Labrenzia sp. PHM005: one gene and its partner. The protein of the gene in region 1 interacts with the protein of each later gene in a pairwise test. Links are inferred from orthologs where the notes say so. Each region holds a gene or a part of one and is shown in the gene's direction. Other genes may lie near its edges.

Region 1 (3,211 bases):
GCCTCTTTGCGTGAGGCGAGCCGGATCGAGCCATGGGTTTGTTATTCGAAATGACCCAAAAGAGTTTGATGTGATGGTTCTGAAGTTTGCTGCCCTAGCTCTTATGTATCTGGTTTGTTTCGGAGGAACGGCGGCTGCGAAAATGCAACTGCGATTTACAGCAGTCGACGGGATGCGCCACAACACACAGGCTCTTGAATTGTTGCAGAGAGCCTACAGCGTGCTCGGTATTAGTTTTTCAGTCGTTTACCTGACACCTCACCGGTCGATCCAGGAGGTTGAAAACGGCGCTGCAGATGGTGAATTGTTGCGCATTAAGCAGATCGGGGACCATTTTACTGAAATCATCCGCGTGAATGTTCCTGTCATTTCCCTTCCGATCTACGCGTACACCAATGATGAGGAGATGACCAACCTGACACTGGGTGAGATGAAGGACGTCCGGGTTGGTTATGTCGCTGGCGCCAAGTTTGCAGAAGAAATGACTGCGGATCTGCCGAATGTGACGACCGTTGAGACGCCCGAAGTCTTGTTTAATATGTTGCAAAGGCAACGTTTGGATATTGCAATAGCCGCCGAAAATCCCGGCGACCGCCTGCTAAAGGCCGCTGTTCACGGACCTATCTATAAGGGCGATAACCATTTGCGCTCGATCGATTTCTACCACTACCTGAATCGGCGGCACACCGCTTTGGTGCCGCGATTGGAACGAGCCTTGGCCGAAATTATTTATGGTGGTGCAAACGCTGAAGTCTATTTGGAAAGGTAACCCTTTCGAACAATAGTCGCCATAGACCAAGTGATTTGACTTACGATCGCGTACCGCAACAACGACGGCGCAAAAACACCTCGACGGTGATTGGATCCCGAAGTAAAACCAACAAAAATGGGAGATAGCATGAAGCCGACAAATCCGGTTTTCACCGGCATCCAGACGACTGTTTTTGAAACCATGTCGCGCTTGGCAATGGCGAATAACGCCATCAATCTGGGGCAGGGGTTTCCGGATGTCGATGGCCCGGAGGACATCCGGGAAATTGCGGCACAAGCGCTAATTGACGGACCCAACCAGTATCCGCCGATGCTCGGTCTTCCCGAGTTGCGTCAAGCGGTGGCCGAGGCCAATGAACGGTTTTATGGTCTTAAAATCGATCCTCAGTCCGAAGTTCTGGTGACCTCGGGTGCAACGGAAGCGTTGTCGGACTGTATCATGTCTCTTGTCTCTCCGGGCGACGAAGTTGTCCTGATCGAGCCCCTTTATGATTGCTATTTGCCTCTGGTGGAACGCGCTGGCGGTGTTCCCGTGCGGGTTCGGGTAACCCCGCCGCATTGGCACCTCGACGATGACGCGCTGGCAGCTGCATTTTCGAATAAGACCAAAGCCGTTCTCATCAACAATCCGATGAATCCGACGGCAAAGGTGTTTTCCGACGCTGAACTTGGGCGCATCGCGGATCTTTGCCGGCAGTATGACGCCTATGCCATTTGTGACGAGGTCTATGAGCATCTGGTTTTTGACGGCCGCAAACACCGACCACTAATGACCTTCGACGGCATGCGCGAACGGACGGTCCGTATCGGGTCTGCCGGCAAGACGTTTTCGCTGACAGGCTGGAAAGTTGGATATATCACCGGCCCGGCCGCGCTTTTGGACCCGATTGCAAAGGCGCATCAGTGGACCACGTTCACAACGCCGCCCAACCTGCAAAAGGCGGTCGCCTACGGCATTGCCAAGGATGACAGCTACTATGACGGGCTTGCGGGGGATTTGAGCCGCAAACGGGACCGGATGGCCAAAGGTCTTGAGGCGCTTGGCTTTGACGTTCTTCCTTGCGCGGCGACCTATTTCCTCACCTGTGGATTTTCCGGGCTTGGGCTTGGTGTGAGTGATGTTGAGGCCTGCGAAACCTTGGTCAAGCACGCCGGTGTGGCCGCGGTTCCCGTCTCTGCATTCTATGGGTCTGATGCGCCGACTGGTTTCATCCGCTTCTGCTTCTGCAAACAGGATACGGTGATTGATGAAGCGCTCGAGCGTCTGGACCGCTTTTTAACTGCGGCCCGGGCCGAATCCGCTTAAGTTTCAATTCAGTTCCAAATGAACGAGATGAGAGCTTCATGCCCAATCCTGCTTTGGTGGATGTGACCCGTGGCCAGCTGACCGAAAGCCTGCACCGCGGTACCGTCGCAATTGTCGATGCTTCCGGCAAATTGGTCTGCAGCATCGGCGATGTAGACGCCCGGGTATTTCCGCGTTCCGCGATCAAGGGATTGCAGGCAATTCCAATGGTGGAGTCGGGAGCTGCGGACGCGCTCGATTTGACCGATGCCGAGTTGTCGCTTGCCTGTTCATCGCACAACGGGGAAGAGGTGCATGCCAATTCGGCGCGGGTGATGCTGATGAAGGCGGGGCTCACAGAGAATGACCTGGAATGCGGTCCGCAATGGCCGAAGCGGATGGAAGATGCCGCCAAGCTTATTCTGGACAACGAAACGCCCTGTGGGCTTCACAACAATTGTTCAGGCAAACACGCTGGTTTTCTAGGGCTTGCCAGAGTGATGGGTGTCGAAACAAAGGGTTACATAGAGCCGAGCCACCCGGTACAGCTTGAAGTCAGGAGGGTCATCGAACAATTGACCGGTGACATCGTGTCGGAAGATGTTTGCGGAACAGATGGCTGTTCGATTCCAACTTATGCATCTCCCCTTGTCGGCTTTGCCCGCGCATTCGCTGCCTTTGGAACCGGAGAGGGGTTGGAACCCTTGCGCCAGGACGCGGCTCAGCGGATTTTCGATGCCTGTGTTAACGAGCCTTACATGGTTGCCGGAGCCGACCGGTTTTGTACCAAAGTCATGGAGGGCTTCCGCGGCCGGGTTTTCGTCAAAACGGGCGCCGAAGGTGTCTTCTGTGCCTCTGTGCCTGAGCTCGGGTTTGGCGTTGCCCTGAAATGCGATGACGGTGCGACGCGGGCCGCAGAAGTCATGATGGCGACTGTGCTGGAAGCGATGCTGGACTTTGATGAGGAGGAAGCAAAGCTGCTGGATACTTTGGTCAATCCACCGGTCCTCACCCGCAGGGGCACAGAGGCAGGCCATATCCGCCCGCGCGCTGAGTTTTTGAATTCTCTGAAAACAACCCTTCTCACAAGCTAGGCTTGTCCTCAGTTATGAGATCGTGCCTTTAAGCCTCTTGGTCATCAGAACCTTGTTGCCT
Region 2 (3,280 bases), 590 kb from region 1 along the record:
GGTGCCGTCCCGCACCTCGCACAACACTATGATCGAGATCGTCTGGACCGTTGTTCCGATCCTGATCCTCGTAGTGATCGCAATCCCATCGTTCCGCCTGCTCTTTAAACAGCTGGAAATTCCGGAATACGAAATGACCATCAAGGCCACCGGTTATCAGTGGTACTGGGGTTATGAGTACACCGACGAGAACATGGGCGAGCTTTATTTCGATTCCATCATGGTTCAGGACGACGAGCGCCAGGAAGTAGCCGACGCGCGCGGTGTCTCGCTGGCCGAAGTTCCGCGCCTGCTGGCCGTTGACTACGATCTGGTTATCCCGGTCGACACCACGGTTCGCCTCCAGGTCACCTCGGAAGATGTGATCCACGCTTTCGCTATGCCGACATGGGGTGTGAAGATCGATGCGATCCCGGGCCGTTTGAATGAGACCTGGTTCAATGCCCGCGAGGAAGGTGTCTATTACGGCCAGTGTTCGGAGCTGTGCGGTAAGGATCACGCCTTCATGCCGATCGCGGTCCGTGTGGTTTCCAAAGACCAATTCCAGACCTGGGCAACTGCTGCACAGGACGATCTGGACACGGCCAATGAACAGCTGATGGCTTCCATCGCCGACGCCAAAAAGCTCGCCGCCAAGGGTGAGCTGAATGAGATCTCTGTCGCCGCGAAATAACGCGGCGATAAGCCTATTTGGCGATTGCGCGCGATTTGACACGCAGCGCCGCTGAAAACGACGAAAGAGGGAGCCCAAAATGGCTGCGACCGAAGCACATGCGGCACACGACCATCCTTATGGATGGCGCCGCTGGGTCTATTCGACCAACCACAAAGACATCGGCCTGTTGTACCTGTTCTTTGCGATCTTTGCCGGCATCGTCGGCGGACTTCTGTCCGTTGGCATGCGCATGGAATTGCAGGAGCCGGGCATGCAGATCTTTGCAAACGCCCATCTGTTCAACGTGTTCACCACCGCACACGGTCTGATCATGATCTTCTTCATGGTCATGCCGGCCATGATCGGTGGTTACGCCAACTACTTCGTGCCGATCATGATCGGTGCGCCGGATATGGCGTTCCCGCGGATGAACAACATCTCTTTCTGGCTGCTTCCGCCAGCCTTCCTGCTGTTGCTTCTGTCGCTCTTCGTTGAAGGCCCTCCAGGTGCAAACGGTGTTGGCGGTGGCTGGACCATCTACCCGCCGCTGTCCACCTCGGGTCAGCCTGGCCCGGCGATGGATCTTGCGATCCTGGCCCTGCACGTTGCAGGTGCGTCCTCGATCCTGGGTGCGATCAACTTCATCACGACCATCTTCAACATGCGTGCGCCGGGTATGACCCTGCATAAGATGCCGCTGTTTGCCTGGTCCGTGCTGATCACCGCATTCCTGCTGCTGCTGTCGCTGCCGGTTCTGGCTGGCGCCATCACCATGCTACTGACGGACCGCAACTTCGGCACCACTTTCTTCACGCCATCTGGCGGCGGTGACCCGCTTCTCTTCCAGCACTTGTTCTGGTTCTTCGGTCACCCGGAAGTATACATTCTGATTTTGCCGGGCTTTGGCATCATCAGCCACATCATCTCTACCTTCGCCCGTAAGCCGATCTTCGGTTACCTTGGCATGGCCTACGCCATGGTTGCTATCGGCGTTGTCGGCTTCATCGTGTGGGCACACCACATGTACACCGTCGGCATGTCCACCGAGACCCAGGCATACTTCGTGGCGGCCACCATGGTCATCGCGGTGCCGACCGGGGTTAAGATCTTCTCGTGGATCGCGACCATGTGGGGCGGTTCCATCGAGTTCAAAACACCTATGGTCTGGGCAATCGGCTTCATCTTCCTGTTCACCGTTGGCGGTGTGACAGGTGTGCAGCTGGCGAACGCTGGTCTCGACCGCGCCTTCCACGACACCTACTACGTTGTGGCTCACTTCCACTACGTTCTGTCACTCGGCGCTGTGTTCGCGATCTTCGCGGCCTGGTACTACTGGTTCCCGAAAATGTTCGGCTACATGTACAGTGAGTTCATTGGAAAGCTGCATTTCTGGATTACCTTCGTTGGTGTGAACCTGGTCTTCTTCCCGCAGCACTTCCTCGGTCTGAACGGCATGCCGCGCCGCTATGTCGACTACCCGGATGCGCTGGCTGGCTGGAACGCCATTTCTTCCTACGGCTCTTACATCTCTGCCTTTGCGGTCGTGGTGTTCATCTACGGCATCGTGGAAGCCTTTGCGAAGAAGCGCGCGGTTGGCAACAACCCGTGGGGTGAAGGGGCAACGACCCTGGAGTGGACCTTGACGTCTCCTCCGCCGTTCCACCAGTTCGAAACTCTGCCGCGCATCAAATAATTCGCGGCTGGAAGGGGCCGTCCTTCTAATATCAAACACTGCACCGCGCCGGGATCTGGCGCGGTGCCGCCTTGGAAACACTCTGCCAGGCCGAATTCCGCCAAGTGCGTCTCGCCGGGTAAGGCAGAAACGAGATTTAAGGATGCGCCCATGTCGCTCGTAGAGCGCCAGGATATGTTGGATCAGGACAGCGCCGTATGGAGCGGCGGCGAAGGGGCAGTGAGCGACTATGTGGCGCTCCTGAAACCACGCGTTATGTCACTTGTGATCTTCACGGCATTTGTCGGCATGATGATGGCTCCGGGGTCCATCCATCCGGTGCTTGGCGCGGTCGCCATCCTCTGCATTGCTATTGGTGCTGGTGCGTCCGGTGCTTTGAATATGTGGTACGACGCCGACATTGACGAAGTCATGTCGCGCACCAAAAAACGGCCTATTCCTGCCGGCAAAATCACGCCGAACGAAGCCTTTGCCTTCGGCATGATGTTATCAGTCGGCTCTGTGCTGACCCTTGGCCTCCTGGTTAATTGGTTCGCCGGTGCGTTTCTGGCCTTCACCATTTTCTTCTACGTCGTCGTCTATACGATGTGGCTGAAACGCTCGACGCCGCAAAACATCGTCATTGGTGGGGCAGCTGGTGCCTTCCCGCCAATGGTGGGCTGGGCTGCGGTGACAGGTGGTGTCAGCTTGGAAAGCTTTGCGCTCTTCCTGATTATCTTCATGTGGACGCCGCCACACTTCTGGGCACTCGCCTTGGTCAAGAACGCGGACTACACGGCGGCCAAGGTTCCGATGATGCCGGTGGTTGCCGGGGAAACGTCGACGCGGCATCAGATCCTGTTGTATTCGATCCTGCTCGCACCGGTTGGAATGGCACCGTACTTCCTTGGCTTTGCAAGCCCAATTTATGGGGGCGTTGCGGCAGTGTTTGG

The links.
Region 2: the proteins of FJ695_RS23890 (region 1) and ctaD interact in binary tests that used the Escherichia coli proteins (3 or more experiments, as listed by UniProt). The link is inferred for Labrenzia sp. PHM005 from one-to-one orthologs.

The regions. Positions count from the first base shown.
Region 1 is NZ_CP041191.1:5,268,048-5,271,258, reverse strand. The notes cover bases 101-2,987. They hold FJ695_RS23890 (aminotransferase), read left to right. Parts: upstream 101-898; coding sequence 899-2,077; downstream 2,078-2,987. Other genes in these bases: FJ695_RS23885 (asparaginase), read left to right, coding at 2,116-2,987; FJ695_RS23895 (transporter substrate-binding domain-containing protein), read left to right, coding at 143-769. Outside these bases: more of FJ695_RS23885, read left to right, coding at 2,988-3,150; FJ695_RS23880 (GNAT family N-acetyltransferase), read right to left, coding at 3,163-3,211. UniProt on the Escherichia coli protein: Shows aminotransferase activity with methionine and histidine as substrates, and to a lesser extent also with phenylalanine.
Region 2 is NZ_CP041191.1:5,856,204-5,859,483, reverse strand. Bases 95-3,050 are described here. They hold ctaD (cytochrome c oxidase subunit I), read left to right. Parts: upstream 95-752; coding sequence 753-2,348; downstream 2,349-3,050. Other genes in these bases: FJ695_RS26515 (heme o synthase), read left to right, coding at 2,499-3,050; coxB (cytochrome c oxidase subunit II), read left to right, coding at 95-673. In the rest of the region: more of coxB, read left to right, coding at 1-94; more of FJ695_RS26515, read left to right, coding at 3,051-3,280. UniProt on the Escherichia coli protein: Cytochrome bo(3) ubiquinol oxidase is the terminal enzyme in the aerobic respiratory chain of E.coli that predominates when cells are grown at high aeration.